Regions from separate parts of the Gordonia sp. CNJ-863 genome, predicted to be linked through region 2. Evidence: riboswitches for the same ligand, from Rfam matches in the RefSeq annotation. Region 2 holds a riboswitch; each other region holds the start of a gene.
What was found. A riboswitch is a leader RNA that binds a small molecule or an ion and turns the genes downstream of it on or off. The one in region 2 is predicted to bind cobalamin.
Positions count from the first base shown of each region.

Region 1: linked by a shared signal. The riboswitch ahead of BJF87_RS07535 (CbtB domain-containing protein) and the one ahead of BJF87_RS08905 (iron ABC transporter permease) in region 2 are both predicted to bind cobalamin.
Region 3: linked by a shared signal. The riboswitch ahead of cobN (cobaltochelatase subunit CobN) and the one ahead of BJF87_RS08905 (iron ABC transporter permease) in region 2 are both predicted to bind cobalamin.

Region 1 is NZ_MKKG01000011.1:355,853-361,787, forward strand. It holds gene BJF87_RS07530 (ATP-dependent helicase) at 1-3,434, opposite strand, end outside; cobalamin riboswitch at 3,462-3,622, shown strand; gene BJF87_RS07535 (CbtB domain-containing protein) at 3,660-3,893, shown strand; gene BJF87_RS07540 (CbtA family protein) at 3,946-4,773, shown strand; gene BJF87_RS07545 (histidine phosphatase family protein) at 4,792-5,316, shown strand; gene BJF87_RS07550 (acyl-CoA dehydrogenase family protein) at 5,402-5,935, shown strand, end outside.
Region 2 is NZ_MKKG01000013.1:64,146-70,080, forward strand. It holds gene BJF87_RS08885 (YhjD/YihY/BrkB family envelope integrity protein) at 1-654, shown strand, start outside; gene BJF87_RS08890 (DUF2786 domain-containing protein) at 662-1,492, opposite strand; gene BJF87_RS08895 (excalibur calcium-binding domain-containing protein) at 1,593-1,865, opposite strand; gene BJF87_RS08900 (L-lactate dehydrogenase) at 1,974-2,927, opposite strand; cobalamin riboswitch at 3,057-3,239, shown strand; gene BJF87_RS08905 (iron ABC transporter permease) at 3,311-4,363, shown strand; gene BJF87_RS08910 (ABC transporter ATP-binding protein) at 4,363-5,190, shown strand; gene BJF87_RS08915 (ABC transporter substrate-binding protein) at 5,187-5,935, shown strand, end outside.
Region 3 is NZ_MKKG01000022.1:48,583-54,517, forward strand. It holds gene cobN (cobaltochelatase subunit CobN) at 1-2,474, opposite strand, end outside; cobalamin riboswitch at 2,435-2,562, opposite strand; gene BJF87_RS12125 (precorrin-3B synthase) at 2,587-3,768, shown strand; gene BJF87_RS12130 (precorrin-8X methylmutase) at 3,782-4,405, shown strand; gene BJF87_RS12135 (precorrin-2 C(20)-methyltransferase) at 4,408-5,935, shown strand, end outside.

The DNA of each region.
Region 1 (5,935 bases), on a different contig from region 2:
GGGTAACCGGCCAGCTGGTCGATGACGGTGGCGAGGCCGTCGACCCCGCGGAGCTGCGTTCCGGGCGAACCGTGCTGCCATTCCACGAGGAAGCGGGTGAGAACCTCGGTGCCGACCGGTGCGACCTCGGCCCGGCTCGCGGCGAGCGACCCGCGCCGGATCTGACCGAGGACGTCGGTGTGGCACCACTGGGTGGTCGGTGCCGCTCCCTGGGCCGGATCGGCGGTGCCGGTCTCGGGCAGGAAATCACCTTCGACGACGCGTCGTTCCGCGGCGAGGCGGGCCAGGGTGTCGCGGACGACGGCGGTCGCGATGCCCAGGGACGCCGCCGCGTCGGTGACGGTGAAGGGCCCGTGGGTGCGGGCGTAGCGCCCGATGAGGTCGCCGACCGGGTCGGGTACCGGTTCGAGGTAGGCCGCCGGGATGCCCATCGGTGCAGGGACTCCGAGTGCGTCGCGGAGTCGTGCGGTGTCGTCGATCGACGCCCACAGCGCGCGCCGGTTGTGGTTGACCGAGATGATCTGCCCGCTGCGGTGCAGCTCGGCCAGCACCTCGGCCACCGCCGCTTCTCCCCGATATCTCGGCTCGACCTCTTCGGTGGTCAGCGGTCCGAGCCAGCGGAGGAGGTCGACGACGTCCTCGGCGTCGCGTGCCTGGCGGTCGGGTGACAGGCGTTGCAGGCGGGCGATGACCTCGGCGATGACGCCGGGATCGAGGAGCTCACGCAGGTCGACGCGGCCGAGCAGCTGCGCGAGGAGGCTGGTGTCGAGGGACAGGGCGGCGGCTCGACGTTCGGCGAGCGGCGCGTCGTCGGCGTACATGAAGGCGCCGACGTAGCCGAACAGCAGCGACGCCGCGAACGGCGACGGACTCGGGGTCTCGGTCTCCACGACGCGGATCCGGCGCGACCGGATGCGGCCGAGCAGGTCGAGCAGTGCCGGGAGGTCGTACACGTCCTGCAGGCACTCGCGAACCGCTTCGAGGACGATCGGGAAGTCCGGGAACTTGGATGCGACGGAGAGCAATTGGGCGCTGCGCTGCCGCTGCTGCCACAGCGGCGCGCGCCGGCCGGGATCGCGCCGCGGCAGGAGCAGTGCGCGCGCGGCACATTCGCGGAACCGCGAGGCGAACATCGACGAGTCGGCGAGACCGTCGGTCACGAGCTGTTCGACCTCGTCGGGATCGAGGAGGAAGACGTCGGCACCCGGGGGTGCGTCGTCGGTGTCGGGCAGACGCAGGATGATGCCGTCGTCGGAGGCGGTGGTGGCGCCCTCGATACCCAGTGTCGCGAGGAGTCGTTGGGAGATGGCGCTCGCCCACGGCGCGTGGACACGCAAGCCATAGGGGGAGTGCAGGATGACGCGCCAGTCGCCGAGTTCGTCGCGGAACCGTTCGACGACGAGCGTCCGGTCGGTGGGGAGGTGACCGGTCGCCTCGCGCTGTTCGGCGATGAGCGTGGCCAGGTTGGTGCGGGCGTTCTCGGTGAGTCCGAGCCTCTCGGCATGGGCGTCGAGTTTCCCGGGATCGGCGATGGCCCCGGTGAACGCGCCGATCGCCGCACCGAGTTCGGCGGGACGTCCGATCGCGTCGCCGATCCAGAACGGCAGCCTGCCGGGCTGCCCGAAGGCCGGCGACACCAGGACGCGGTCGTGGGTGATGTCCTCGATGCGCCAGCTCGTCGCGCCGAGGGCGAAGACATCGCCGACCCGCGACTCGTACACCATCTCCTCGTCGAGTTCGCCCACGCGCGTGGACTTCTCGCCGACCATGAAGACGCCGAACAGTCCGCGATCGGGGATCGACCCGCCGGAGGTGACGGCGAGTCGTTGGGCGCCACGGCGGCCGGTGATCACGCCCGCGTCGCGGTCCCAGTTGACCCGCGGCCGGAGTTCGGCGAACTCGTCTGAGGGGAACCGCCCGGCGATGAGATCGAGGGTGGCGTCGAAGACCCCGCGTCCGAGGTCGCGGTAGGGAGCCGCCCGGCGAACGACCTCGTACCAGTGGTCGACCTCGAGATCGTCGACGGCGGCGGCCGCGATGGTCTGCTGCGCGAGGATGTCGAGGGGATTCTGGGGAACCTTGATCTCCTCGATCGCACCGTCGAGCATGCGCCCGACGGTGACCGTGCAGTGCAGCAGATCGGTGCGGTGTTTGGGATAGAGGATGCCCTGGCTGATCTCGCCCACCTGATGGCCGGCGCGGCCGATGCGCTGCAGGCCGCTGGCCACCGACGGCGGGGCCTCCACCTGGATCACGAGATCCACCGCACCCATGTCGATACCGAGTTCGAGCGAGCTGGTCGCCACGACGCAGGACAGGCGACCGGCCTTGAGGTCGTCCTCGATCTGCGCGCGCTGCTCCTTGCTCACCGAACCGTGGTGTGCCCGCGCGAGGACCGCCTCGGCGCCGGAACTCGCCCCGCTGCCCATCACGCACGCGGGAGCCCCGCCCGCGACCGTCGGGTTGGCGGTGGGCTCGGGCGTGACACCCTGCCGCTCGGCGTGGATCTCGTTGAGCCGCGCGGTCAGCTTCTCGGCGAGCCGACGGGAGTTCGCGAACACGATCGTCGCCCGGTTGGCCTCGATCTGGTCGACGATCGACGCCTCCACGTACGGCCACAGCGAACCGGCCGTGGGGGAGAATGCGTCGTCGAGCTCGGCCGGGTCGGCGCCGTCCGGGCCGGGTGCCGGCGGGATGTTCGCCATGTCCTCGACCGGCACGTCGACGCGGAGATCGAAGGTCTTGTCGGCCTTGGGCTTGACGACCTGGCAGGGCGCCGAGCCGGACAGGTACCCGGCGACGACCTCGGGAGGCCGCACGGTCGCCGACAGGCCTATCCGTTGGGCGGGCTTCTCGAGCAGCTCGTCGAGGCGCTCGAGGGTCAGGGCCAGATGTGTGCCGCGTTTGGTGGCGGCGACCGCATGGACCTCGTCGACGATGATCGCCTCGACATTCGTGAGGCTCTCCCGGGCCGCGGAGGTCAGCATCAGGTAGAGCGACTCGGGCGTGGTGATCAGGATGTCGGGCGGGGTCTTCACCAGAGCGCGGCGGTCAGCGGCCGAGGTGTCGCCGGACCGGACACCGACCGTTATGTTCGGTTCGGGCAGGTCCAATTCCTGCGCCGCACGGGTGATCCCGGTGAGGGGCGCGCGTAGATTGCGCTCCACGTCGACGGCGAGCGCCTTCAGCGGCGAGATGTAGACGACCTTCGTGCCCGGACGGCGGGTGGCGGCGTCGGCGGCCAGCCGGTCGAGCGCCCAGAGGAATGCCGCGAGCGTCTTGCCGGACCCGGTCGGGGCGATGACCAGGGTGTTCGCGCCGTCGGCGATCGAGGTCCAGGCGCCTTTCTGGGCCGCGGTCGGCTTGGTGAACGCTCCGGTGAACCATCGCCGGGTGGGGGCGGTGAAGCGATCGAGAACCGAGGGGCGGGGCATCTCTCCACTATGTCTCACATGTGCGACAGGTCTGGGTATACAGTCGATACACGCCTGTACGGGGAATCCGGTGAGAATCCGGAGCGGTCGCGCCACTGTGAACGACAACGCCGGACGCGGTCGAGGATTTCGACGGCGCCTGGGGAAGACGTGAGTCAGGATGCCGTGCCGGCGCCAAAAGATCCGACACACTCACCGACGCGAGATCGGCGAAAGGACAATCCCATGACGTCTCCCCGTACGGCCGAAGCAGTCAAGTCACCCACCCGTGCGATTTCGGTACCGAACCTGTCGGTCGCGAGCGCAGCGCTCTGGCTGAGCCTCACGGTCCTCCTGGCCGGGCTCGCCTACTACTTCCTCGGCTACGACCAAGGTGTCGTGTCGGTCTTCGGGGAGAACACCTATGTGCACGAGTTCGTGCACGACTCCCGCCACTTCCTCGGCTTTCCCTGCCACTGAGCGTTCACCGCACTGCGTCGGCCTGACTCTCACAACGTAGGGACAAGTTCACATGGAGAAGAAACTCATCGGCGCAGGTCTGCTCTCGGGCCTGATCGCCGGCATCATCTCGTTCGTCTTCGCACGGTTCTACCTCGAACCCGTGGTGTCGAAGGCCGTCGACTACGAGGGTGAACGCTCGGAAGCCGAAGAGGCGCTGGCACATACGGTCGGCGGCCATTCGCACGGCGACGGCGGCGAGGTCTTCACCCGCGCCATGCAGGAGAATCTGGGCGCCGGCGTCGGAAACCTGGTGTTCGCCCTGTGCATGGGCGCGTTCTTCGGGGTCGCCTTCACCGTGCTGTGGAGTTACCTCGGCAACCGGTATCCGGCCACCGATGCCCGCGCCGTCGCCGGGGCGCTCGGCGCGATCGGTTTCGTCGCCGTCTTCGGTGTTCCGTTCTTCGCCTACCCGGCCAACCCGCCTGCGGTCGGGGACGACGACACGATCGGGGAACGGACGGGTGCATTCCTGACCGTCACGATCGCGTCGGTCGTGCTGATGATCGTGGCCGTCGCACTCGCGCTGTGGTTGCGGCCGAGGATCGGCGGACTGGTGTCGGCCGTCGTGGGCGGTGCCGCGTACGTGATCGCGGTCGGCGTCACCATCGCGCTGCTGCCGTCGTTCGACGAGGTGCCCGAGCCGGTGCGCACCGACGCCGGCCAGATCGTGTTCCCCGGCTTCCCGGCGGACGTCGTCGCCGACTTCCGCGTGTACACGATCACCAACCAGGTGATCCTCTGGACGGTGCTGACGGTGACCTTCGCGCTGATCCTCGGCGCGATGGCGCGGTCGAAGAGCTCCAGCACGTCGCCGACGGTCGACGCCGTGCAGAGCTGACCGCGCACTGCCATTCCTGTGCAGATCATCACCGCCGGGCGCACCGGTCCCAATCGATCGGTGCGCTTCGGCGGTGACGCGTCGCTGGACGACCGCGGCCGCCGTGACGTCGAAGCGCTCGCCGCGTCCCTCGTCGGGCCGGTGTCCTTCTGCGGGCCCGAGCCCGCGACACTCGAGAGCGCCCGGCTCCTGGGTGGTCGGGTCGAGGTCGACGACGCGCTTCGCACGCTCGATGTCGGGAACTGGGCGGGATCGGCGCCCGAGGACATCGATCCACGCGAGCTCGCGGCCTTCTTCACCGATCCGGCGGCCCGGCCCCATGGCGGCGAGAGTGTCGAGGCGTTCGTGCGACGGGTGCACGACTGGCGCGACCGCACGATCACCGTCGGGGCGTCGATCGTCGTGGCCATGCCCGTCGCGCAGGCACTTCTGTGCGACGACGCCACGGGATACTTCCGGTGCGAGGTCCGGCCGGCGGCCTGCTACCACTGGCCGCCCCTGAGAATTCGCCCTGAAGAAACAGAATCGGGCGGACGTACCTAGACATCGTGAGTGACTCCTGACACAGTTGAGTCGGCAAAACTGAAACGTGTTCGCCCCCGGCGGGCACTGTCTGGGGAGAGTGACGATGTTCGAGTGGTCCGATGAAGATCTGATGGTGCGGGATGCGCTGCGCGCGTTCATCGACAAGGAGATCCGGCCACATCTCGACGAGCTCGAGTCCGGCGTGCTGCCTCCGTACGACATCACCCGCAAGCTGCTGTCGACCTTCGGGGTCGACGCGATGGCCAAGGACGCGCTGGAAAAGGAACTCGAGGCAGAGGCCAACGGGGAGAAGAAGAAATCGTCCGGCGAGGGTGGTGGCATGGGCGGTTCGATGTTCATGATGGTCAACATCGAGCTTGCCGGTGTGTGCCTGGGCCTCGTCGCCTCGCTCGGTGTGAGCATGGGCCTGACCGCCTCGACGATCCGGGGCAAGGGCACGCTCGCCCAGAAGAAGCGCTGGCTGCCCGAGCTGGTCACCATGGAGAAGGTCGGCGCCTGGGCGATCACCGAACCCGATTCGGGCTCCGACGCTCTCGGCGGCATGAAGACCACCGTCCGCCGCGACGGTGACGACTACATCCTGAACGGCCAGAAGACGTTCATCACCAACGGCCCG
Region 2 (5,935 bases):
GTGGACAACCCGCAGTCGTTCGCCACCTTCGGGATCATCGGCGCACTCATGACCATCGCCGGCGCCACCTCCCTGTCACGTGCACTCGGCCGAATGTATGTCGCGATCTGGGGCGTCACCAAACTGCCGTGGCGAGCTTTCTGGCGCTGGGTGATCGTGCTGTTCCTCATCCCGACCGCGGTCACCGCGCAGGGGCTGTCGACCGGCCTGCACGCCGAGACACTGTTCGGCCTCAACCTCGGCGGCAGCGGCCTCCTCGGCATCGTGCTGGTCTTCGGAGTGACGGTGACGATCTGGTCGGGCACCTTCACCGCCATCCCGCGCTTGCTGGTGTCCACCCAGGTCCCGCTGCGTCTTCTCGCCCTCAACGGTGTGGTCACGGGGCTGCTGATCACTGCCCTGCTGGCCGGCAGCCGGCTCGCGCTGCCCACGTTGGCGTCGGGAACGATCCGCTATTTCGGCACTCTCGGCATCGTGTTCGTCGCGATCAGCTGGCTGTTCGTGTTCGCTGCGATCCTGGTGGTCACGGCCATCGTCGCGCACGGCGTGGCCACCGACCCCGGACGTGTCGGCACCTGGGTTCGACGTTGGGCGGGAACCCCGACCCCGTTTGCTCCGACCCCGTCGGTGGCCTGGTACGACCGCGGCGCCTGACCACTCGTCAGGCCTCCAGAGCGCCTCGCGCACCGCCGAATTCACGGTCGGCGCCGATCTTGGCCCGACGCCCCGCCCGGTCCCCCGCCTTCCGGGCGGCCTCCGAATAGCCGGCCGACGCGCTCGACGCCCGCCACGTGCCGCGAGCGGTGGACTCGGTCTTGTAGAAGTCGGTGACCTCGAGTTCCTTGTTGCGCAGGGCCAGCGCCGTCGAGCGTTCCGGCTCACCCGAGCGCCGTTCGGCGGCGAGTGCTTCTTCGCGGGCGGCGTCGCGGGCCTCGGTGAGACGTTTGCCGATGCGTTCGGCGAAGGCCGACTGGAAGTTGAGTCGCGCAGTGATCGGCGACAGCGGCTTCTCCTCGATCACCCGCCGCGCTCGCCAGCCGCTGCCCTTGGTGACGACCCGCGCGAAGGTCTCGCCCTTGTACGCCCCCGACCGCAGATAGGCATCGCTCGCCGCGACCATCTGGATGATCAGCGACGTGTAGAGCGCCTCGCAGGCGTCGATGTCGGCCTCGTACCCGTAGGCGAGGACGAAGGTCGAGTTGCTCGCGACGTCGACGGTCACGTCGTTGGCCATGGTGATCGCCACGAACAATTGCACGTAGGTGCGCAGGCCACGCTTACCCGGCTCGCCGATCTTGATCTGCCGCGAGATCGGGGTGACCTGCTTACGCGCGGCCGGATCGTGCGCGCGGGCCACGGCGAGATCGATCGACGACGCCGTGGCAAGGCGTTGTGCGGCCTGCATGAACGTCTCGGCCTCATGCTCGTTGTCGGTGTTCTCCGCCTGCCGCAGGAGGGCGGAGATCCGGGTGAGCAGCTTGTCGTCGCGCATGTAGTTCAGACTATCTGCGCGCCCGATCGGTTCCATCGGACTGCAGGCGAGCAGAAAAAGCCAGGTCGGAGACCCTCACGCACAGTGTGTGACCGAAGGGTCAGTTCTGCTCGCAGGCGATGCCGTCCTTGTCGCGGTCGCTCTCGTCGTTGGCGTCGTAGAGGGCCTGGTCGACGGTGAAGTTCGTAACCGGCGTGCCGGAGGTCGAGTCGACGGCGCCGGGCTCGCCGACGCCGTGCGGGTAGTCGGCGTTGAGTGCCGCGCAGTTGGCGTAGTCGGTCGCCGCCGATGCAGGTGCCGCCACCATCAGCGGCGCGATCGCCATCGACGCCGCAGCGACAAAACCCAGAACCGTCTTCCGCGAACCACTCATCGTCGAACCTTCTCTTCCACCGATGTGACCAGGTGAAACTACCCCGGCGAGGATGCCGCACCGGCATCGAGCACCGAGATTGGTCCACCCGATGGACAGTGCCTGCCCCTACAACCCGAATCGCGCCTGCATCCGGCGTAGCGTCTCCGCCGAGGCGAGCAGACCGGCTTCCTCGTCCGGCGACAGCGGCACCTCGAGGCGCGTCTGCGCACCACCGCGGTCGACGACGGTCGGCAGGGAGAGACACACATCATCGAGCCCGGGGAATCCGGAGGCGACCGTGGACACCGGGAGCACCCGGTGTTCGTCGTTCAGAACGGCTTCGACGATACGGGTGGCGGCGAGGCCGATGGCGTAGTTGGTGGCCCCCTTGCCCTCGATGATGGCGTAGGCGGCGTGCACGACCTCGTCCCGGATACGCTCCCGTGCAACGGCATCCATCTCCCGACGCCCAGGTAGCGGCGTCCACGACGTCAGCGGCACGCCACCGATCGTCGCCGACGACCACAGCGGTATCTCGCTGTCACCGTGCTCGCCGACGACATACGAGTGCACACTCTGCACCGCTACCCCGCAGTGCTGCGCGACGAGGAACCGCAGCCGCGACGAATCCAGCACGGTTCCCGACCCGAACAGCTGATTCGGCGGCAGGCCGGTGATCTTCTGCGCCGCATGGGTGACGACGTCCACCGGGTTGGTCACCATCAGGTAGATCGCGTTCGGTGCCACCTCGAGCACATCCGGCAGGATGGCGCGCGTCAAACCGATTGTGGCCTCGGCTAATTCGAGTCGGGACTGTCCCGGCTTCTGCTTGGCTCCGGCGGTGAACACGACGACGTCGGCGTCGGCGCACACCGACACGTCGTTGGAGCCGATGATGTCGGCGCGCGGTACGAACTCCAGACCGTGGGACAGGTCGAGCACCTCGGCGGTGACCTTGGCGGCCTTGATGTCCAGCAACGCGACCGTGCGCGCGACCCCGCGGATCAGCGCCGAGTAGGCGATCGCGGTGCCGACCGCGCCCGCCCCGATGATCGCCAGTTTCGTGGGTCGTCCGTCCATCGGATCACCGTTCGCCTCGGTTCGATTCGCACCTGTCCGTTGCCTGTCAGCGCCCAGCCTAAGACCTCCGGGCATCCCTCGCCCGACGACTTGGAGACGGGTCGGTGAGAGCTCCGTGTCCGTATTGCTAACCTCACCGGTGAGAGCGGTCGCACCTGCACAGGCGGGTGCCAGGGAACCTGGTGCGAATCCAGGACTGGCGCGCAGCGGTATGGGGGACGGACCCGACATCAGGCCACTGGGGCAACCCGGGAAGGCGTCGGGTTCGGACGAACCCGAGTCCGAATACCTGCCGTTCTCGTCGAGTCCACCCGGCGTCTCGCGCACAGATGCCCAGACCAAAGGCAGTTCCACACGTGTCCCGTCCTCCCGACGGCACGACGATGATCGCCACCGCCATGTCGGTACGGCGACTCCCGTCGTTGCCCCTTGCCCTGATCCTTCTCGCGCTCACCTTGGTGAGCATCGCGATCGCCACCGCTTTCGGTGCCGAGACCATCCCCCTCGGCGATGTCTGGCGAACCGTCGCCGGGCGCCTGCGAGGCGACGAGCTCGACGCCGCCCACTCCGTGATCATCTGGGATCTCCGTTTGCCGCGTTCGGTTCTCGCGGCGATCGTCGGCGCCGGTCTGGCGCTCGCCGGCGCCGTCATGCAGGCCCTCGTCCGCAACCCGCTCGCCGAGCCGTACCTGCTGGGCGTGTCGGCCGGCGCCGCGGTGGGTGCGACGGCGGTCATCACTCTAGGATCGTTTGCCGCCCTGGGTGTCTGGGCTTTGTCCGGCGGCGCGCTGATCGGCGCCCTCGCGGCCTCGGTCACCGTGTACGCCGTCGCCCGGGCGCAGGGCGGACTGACCGCCCTACGCCTGATCCTCTCCGGAGTGGTCCTGTCGTCGGCGTTCCTGGCGCTGTCCTCACTGCTGGTCTTCACCGCGGCCGACCCGCATGCCGCCGACAACGTGATGTTCTGGATGTTGGGCAGCGTCGCCGGCGCGACCTGGGCGAAAGTGCAGATCGCCGGGGTTGTCGTCGTGGTCACGGTGCTCGCCATGCTCGCGATCCACTCCTGGCTCGACGCCTACGCAGCCGGGACCGACACCGCGACATCCCTCGGGGTTCCGGTGCGCGCCATGCGAAACGCGCTGTTCGCGGTCCAGGGAATCCTGGTCGGCGTTCTGGTCGCAGTCGCGGGTGGAATCGGATTCGTGGGCTTGATCGTCCCGCACGCGGCACGCCTGCTCGTCGGTGCGACGCACCGCGCGATGATTCCCGTAGCGGTCTGCGGCGGTGCACTGTTCCTGGTGTGGGTCGACGTCATCTCACGAGTGGCCGCGTCACCCCGCGAGATGCCGCTGGGCATCGTCACCGGACTGATCGGCGCACCGATCTTCCTGTTCCTGATGGGACGGCGCCAGTACGGGTTCGGCGGCGAAGCCTGATGGGCGCCGTGCAGCGCTCGATGTCCCTGCGCGCGAACGCCATCAGTTGCCGTCGAAGTGGCCGCCCGATACTGCGCGAGGTGGATCTCGACGTCCCTGCCGGAACCCGCCTCGCCATCGTCGGACCCAACGGGGCGGGCAAGACCACGTTGCTGCGGACACTGTGCGGTCTCGAACAACCGGCCGAGGGACGAATCCGGTTGGGCGACGACGATCTCGATCGTCTTCCCGCTCGGCGTCGCGCGCTGTCGATCGCGGTGGTCGGTCAGGATGAACACCCGTCGGCCGAACTCACGGTCGCCGAAGCGGTGGGCCTGGGACGCACGCCGTACCGATCCGCCTGGGCCATACGTAACTCCGACGACCACGCGATCGTCCGGTCCGCGCTGGAGCAGGTGGGACTGGGCGGTTGGGAACACCGTTCGTGTACGCAGCTGTCCGGCGGTGAACGGCACCGCGTCGTGCTCGCCCGCGCAATCGCACAGCAGACGCCGATCCTTGTGCTCGACGAGCCGACGAATCATCTCGACGCGGCCTGGCGACTGCGGTTGATGCAGGTCCTCGACGACCTCGAGGCGACTGTGATCGCCGCGATGCACGACCTCGACCTCGTCCTCCGCCACTTCGACTCCGTCGCCGTCATTTCCGACGGCGGCGTCACCGCACACGGCCCACCGGTCGAGGTGCTGACCCCGCCGCTGCTGGCGTCGGTCTTCGATGTGTCCGGCACCGTCGTGCCACACCCCGAGACCGGCCTCCCCCATCTGCTGCTCGACTCCCCCACCTCTCCTGCACCGCAGGTCTACGCCACCAAGGAAAACCGATGAGACACAACATCACCCGATACGCCACGCTCGCCGTCGTCCTGGGCATCGCAGCGGGCTGCGGCACCGAGTCCGGCGCCGTCGCAACCGACCGCGTCACCGTCACCAACTGTGGCGCCGAGGTCACCTTCGACCAGCCTCTCGATCGCCTGTTCGTCAACGACGGCGGGATGATCGCGATCGCGCTGGCGGCGGGCGCCCGTGACAAGATCGTCGCCGTGAGTGCGCTCGCCCGCGACAAGGACGTTCTCCGACTCGAATACGGCCCACAGGTCGACACGCTCGACGAGGTCGCCACCGAGCAGCCCACCCTCGAGAACATCGTCGGCGCCAAACCGCAGGTCCTCTACGCCGGCTACAACTACGGCATGAGCGAGTCCCGCGGCATCACCCCGGAGATCCTGGCCTCCCATGGGATCGACGTGTATCAGCTGTCGGAGGCGTGCCGTCAGGTCGACGGCCAGGCTCAGCGCGGCACGATGGACCCATGGGTCGCGCTCGACACCGACCTGCGCAACATCGGCACCATCGCCGGCAATCCCGAGCAGGGCGCGACGGTCGCCGACGACATCTCCGACCGCCTCGAAAAACTCCGTGCTGCACCGCAACCGGCATCGAAACCGACGGTCTTCGTCTTCGACAGCGTCTCCGACACCATCTTCTCGTCGGGCTCCTTCGGTGGCCCGCAGGGCATCATCGACGCGGCGGGCGCGCGCAACGCGACCGAGGATGTCGAGGACACCTGGAC
Region 3 (5,935 bases), on a different contig from region 2:
CCGTCGAGGGCGTGCAGCACGCGAGGCACCTCCCCCGTGGTCTGCCGCAGACGCGGGACGACTTCGCCGGCGGCGAAACGCAGGACGTCGGCGACCGCGTCGGGCAATCCGGCGGTGGCCTCGGCGACGGCAGCCTCCGACCAGTCGTCCTTGGCACATGCGGCGACGAGTTCACGGGCCTGCGCCTCGACGGTGTCGACGGTCCCGCGTTCGGCGGTGCCGTCCTCGACAAGGCCCAGTGCCTCACGGAGTCCGGGCAACGCCGACGTTCCGCCCCACAGCTGACGGGCGCGCAGCATCGCGAGGACGAGGTCGACCTCGGCGTCGTCGCGGGGGGCCTCGCCGAGGACGTGGAGGCCGTCGCGGATCTGGACGTCCTTGATCTCGCACAGCCAGCCGTCGACGTGCAGGAGCATGTCGTCGAAGACCTCTTCGTCCGGGCGTTCGGTCAGTCCGAGGTCGTGGTCCATCTTCGCCGCGGTGAGCAGCGTCCAGATCTGCTGGCGGATCGCCGGAAGCTTCGCCGGGTCGAGGGCGGAGATGTTCGCGTGTTCGTCGAGCAGCTGCTCGAGGCGGGCGATGTCGCCGTAGGACTCGGCGCGCGCCATCGGCGGGATCAGGTGATCGACGAGCACCGCGTGGGCCCGGCGCTTGGCCTGGGTCCCCTCCCCCGGGTCGTTGACGAGGAACGGGTAGATGAGCGGGAGATCGCCCAGGGCGGCGTCGGTTCCGCAGTTGGCGGACATGCCGAGGTTCTTGCCCGGCAGCCATTCGAGGTTGCCGTGCTTTCCGACGTGCACGATCGCGTCCGCACCGAAACCGGCCTGCCCCGTTGCGTGTCGGGCGGCGATCCACCGGTAGGACGCCAGATAGTGATGCGACGGCGGCAGGTCGGGGTCGTGGTAGATCGCCACCGGGTTCTCGCCGAACCCGCGCGGCGGCTGCACCATGATCGCGATGTTGCCGAAAGTCAGTGCAGCGATGACGATGTCGCCGTCGGGATTGTTCGACCGGTCGACGAACAGCTCGCCGGGTGCCTCGCCCCAGTGTTCGACGACGCCGTTGCGCAGTTCTTCCGGCAGCGTCTCGAACCAGTCGCGGTACTCCGCGGCGGGCAGGCGGATCGGGTTGGCGGCGAGGGTTTCCTCGGTCAGCCAATCCGGGTCCTGACCGCCCGTCGCGATGATCTCGTGGATCAGCGCATCCGAATCGTCTTCTGCCAAACCGGGTATCGCACCGGGACCGGATTCCGGTCCGATGTCGTAACCGGCCGCGCGCAGGGCCGAGAGCAGACGCAGCAGACTCCGAGGGGTGTCGAGGCCGACGGCGTTGCCGATGCGGGCGTGCTTCGTGGGATACGCCGACAGCATGACGGCGATGCGCTTGTCGGCGGCCGGAGTTCGGCGCAGCTGTGCATGCGACACCGCGATGCCCGCCACGCGGGCGCAGCGCTCGGGATCCGGCCGATACCAGGGAAGGCCGTCGTCGTCGAATTCCTTGAAGGAGAACGGGACGGTGATGATCCGGCCGTCGAACTCCGGCACCGCCACCTGCGTTGCGACATCGAGCGGTGAGAGACCGTCGTCGCTCGCCTCCCAGTCCGCCCGGGAACCCGTGAGGCACAGGCCCTGCAGGATCGGGATGTCGAGTGCGGCAAGCCGTTCGATGTTCCACGCCTCGTCGTCGCCGCCGGCCGATGCGGTCGCCGGGGTCGCGCCGCCGGCCGCCAGGACCGTGACCACGAGAGCGTCGACCGTGCCGAGCAGCTCGATCAGGTCGTCGGGAGCGGTACGCAGGGACGCACAGAAGATCGGCAGCGCCCGGGCGCCTCGCTCCTCGATGGCGCTGCAGAGCGCGTCGATGTAGCGGGTGTTCCCGGCGAGGTGCTGGGCGCGGTAGTAGAGCACCGCGATGGTCGGTGCATCGGAATTCTCCCGCTGCGCGCGCTCCAGGATTCCCCACGCCGGGGTCTGCTGCGGCGGCTCGAAGCCGTATCCGGTGAACAGCACGGTGTCGGAGAGGAAATGATGCAGGTTGACGATGTTCGCGACGCCGCCGGCGGCGAGGTAGTCGTGGGCCTGGGCGGCCACACCGGCCGGCACCGTCGAATGGGCCATCAGGTCCGGGTCCGGTTGCTGCTCGCCGGAACACACCACCAGCGGTTTGCCGGTCGCCTCGACCGCGGCGAGTCCCTCTTCCCAGGCACGCGTTCCACCGAGGATGCGGACGACGATCAGGTCGGCGTCGGCGGCCAGTGCCGGGATCTCGTCGATGAGCAGTCGTGCGGGATTCGCGCCGCGGAACCCCACTTCCGGGTTCGCCTCGCCGGCGGCCGCCGCGGTCAGCAGATCGGTGTCCGAGGTCGAGAACAGCAGGATCATCGTGTCTCCTCGCCGGGTTGTCGCGCCCGGAGTGTCGGGTGTGTGCGAGGGACTGGTCTGGCTGGGGCACCGGCGTCTACCGGGACCCTTCACAGTGGCGCGACCGCGCCGGAATCTCACCGGCTTCAGCCCGCTCGCGGTTGGGTCTCAGCCTACGGCGACCGGTCGGCGGAGTCGTCACCTGGTCCGGTCGTAGGCTGGTGGGATGACTGAAGCGGCCGAACCCGCTCCCGGCACGGCGATCCGGGAATCCGCGGATCGTTGCCCCGGCGTGTTCAGCACGCACGAGGCGAAGGACGGCGCACTGGCCCGGATCCGGCTTCCCGGAGGCCGGATCCGCGCTGATCAGCTCACCACCCTCGCCCAGGCTGCGGCTGCTCACGCCGACGGCTTCCTCGAGCTCACCGCGCGCGGGAACCTGCAACTGCGCGGGATCACCGACGTCGAGGCCGTGGCCGACGCCGTGGTGAGCGCCGGCCTCGCGCCCAGCTCGTCGCACGACAAGGTCCGGAACATCGAGGTCAGCCCGCTGACCGGCCGCATCGGCGGTGTCATCGACGCAGGTCCGCTGACAGCGGCACTCGACGACGCGCTGCGCGCCGATCCCGCGGCCACCTCGATCTCGGGACGCTTCCTGTTCGGGGTCGACGACGGTCGCGGCGACATCCGGCGCCGAGGCGCCGACGCGTGTGCCGTGGCGCGCTCGGCCGAACCTGTGGTCGCCGACATCCTGGTCGGCGGCGTCGCGGTCGGATCGGTCGGAGGGGTGCCCGGGATCGTCGAGGCACTCATCTCGGTGGCCGCCGGTCTGAACGCGGTGGCGCCCGGCGCCTGGCGCGTCCGCGATCTCGGCGCCGAGGACCGCCACCGCCTGGAGCGGCTCGTCGCCGAGAACCTGGCCCCCACCGTCGAATCCGACGAAGACGACGTAGCGGCCCCGGTGGAGCCGATCGTGGGCTGGTTCGACCAGGACGACGGATCGGTGCTGCTCGGCTCGGTCGTCGAACTCGGCCGCCTGCCCGCGCGCCTCGCCGAGTTCATCGGCGCGGTGGAGTCGCCGGTGGTCTTCACCCCGGACCGGGAGATCCTGATCTGTGACCTCGGTGAAGGCGTTGCCGAGACCGTGGTGCGGGTGCTCGCACCGATGGGCCTGATCTTCGACGCGAACTCGCCGTGGGCACGGCTCAGCTGTTGTGTGGGCGCCCCGGGCTGCGGATCGGCCAACGCCCCGGTGCGCAAGGACCTGCTCGCCCATGTCGAGGCCGGCCTCCCGGTAGGCGATCGCGAACACTGGGTGGGGTGTGAGCGTCGCTGCGGCTCCCCCGCCGGCACACACCTGTCGGTGCAGGCCACGCCCGACGGCGGGTACGACCGCCGTCGCCGCTAGGCTCGTGCGCATCATGACCGAGTACCTGCGCGACGGCGCCGCGATCTACCGCCAGTCCTTTGCGACGATTCGGGCCGAGTCGGACTTGTCCGCCTTCGGCTCCGACGTGTCGACCGTGGTCGTCCGGATGATCCACGCCTGCGGACAGACCGATCTCACACGCGACGTCATCGCGACGCCCGGCGTCGTACGCGCGGCCCGCGGGGCACTCGAGGCCGGAGCACCGATCCTCTGCGACGCGTCGATGGTGGCGTCCGGCATCACCCGCAAGCGTCTGCCCGCCGACAACGAGGTGCTGTGCCATCTCTCCGAACCGGGTCTCCCCGCTCTGGCCGAGGAGATGGGCACCACGAGAACCGCTGCTGCCCTGCAGTTCTGGTTGCCACGCCTCGATGGCGCGGTCGTCGCGATCGGCAATGCCCCGACCGCGTTGTTCGCCCTGCTCGACATGATCGACGAGGGTGCACCCCGCCCGGCCGCAATCGTCGGCGCGCCCGTCGGTTTCGTCGGCGCCGCGGAGTCGTGCGAGGCCCTCGCTGCCCGCACCGATCTCGAGTTCATCACCGTCACCGGTCGTCGTGGTGGGTCGGCGATCACCGCCGCCGCCGTCAACGCGCTCGCCACCCCTCAGGAGTGAATGTGCCTGCAGTCAACGATGATCAGCGGCCCGGCAAGCTCTGGGGAATCGGCCTCGGGCCCGGCGACAGCGAACTGATGACGGTCAAGGCCGCGCGGGTGATCAGCACCGCCGACGTGGTCGCGTATCACTGTGCGCGCCACGGCAACAGCATCGCGCGGTCGGTCGCCGAACCCTATCTGCGCGAAGACCAGACCGAAGAGCGTCTCATGTACCCGGTCACCACCGAGACCACCGACCATCCCGGCGGGTATCAGGGTGCACTCGACGACTTCTACGCCGAGAGCGCGGAACGGCTCGCCGTCCACCTGCGCGCGGGCCGGGACGTCGTCCTTCTCGCCGAGGGGGATCCGCTCTTCTACAGCTCCTACATGCACATGCACAAGCGGCTGTCCCCGCACTTCGATGCGGAGATCGTGCCGGGTGTGACGTCGGTGAGCGCGGCGTCGGCGGCCACCGGTGTTCCGCTGGTGGAGGGCGACGAGACCTTGACGGTCGTCCCGGGTACGGCATCGACGGAAGAGCTGCTGTTCCGCTTCCGTTCGGCCGACGCCATCGTGGTGATGAAACTGGGCCGCACCTTCGAACGGGTGCGGGAGGCGTTGCGCGAGGCCGGCCGCCTCGACGAGGCCTTCTACGTCGAACGGGCGTCGACCACCGTCGAGCGTGTGCTGCCGGCGGCGGAGGTGAATCCGGCTGAGGTGCCGTACTTCTCGATCCTCGTGGTTCCCGGCCGACGGAACAACCCGCGCTTCGAGCCGGAACCGGTACCGGGCGAACTGGTGGTCGTCGGTCTCGGACCGGGTCACGACAGCTGGACGACACCCGAAGTCCGCGCGGAACTCGCCACCGCGACCGACCTCGTCGGGTACACAACCTACCTCAAGCGGGTGACCCCGAGACCGGGCCAGCGCGTCCATGCGAGCGACAACCGGGTCGAGTCCGAGCGTGCCGAGTTCGCTCTCGATCTCGCCCGACGCGGAGCGCGCGTGGCGGTCGTGTCGTCGGGCGATCCGGGCGTATTCGCGATGGCGGCCGCGGTGACCGAGGTGGCCGCCGAACCGCAGTGGCATGACGTTCGGGTGCGCGTGGTTCCGGGGATCACGGCGGCGACCGCCGTCGCGGCGGCCGTCGGTGCGCCGCTCGGTCACGACTTCGCGGTGATCTCGCTGTCCGACCGGCTCAAGCCGTGGTCGGTGATCGAGCGCCGCATCCGTGCCGCCTTGGCCGCCGACCTGGTCATCGCGATCTACAATCCGGGTTCGGCCAGCCGGTCGTGGCAGGTCGGGGCCCTCAAACACACGCTGCTGCAGACGGTCTCATCCGACCGGGTCGTCGTCCTCGGTCGCGATGTGGGCGGTCCGGAGCAGTCACTGACCACGACGACCGTGGCCGGCCTCGACCCCGAAGTGGTCGACATGCGCACGTTGCTCATCATCGGTTCGTCGGCGACCCGAGCGGTGTCCCGCGCCGGGGGTCCGCTGGTGTTCACCCCGCGCCGGCACACTCCCACCGAGGAACCGGAACAGG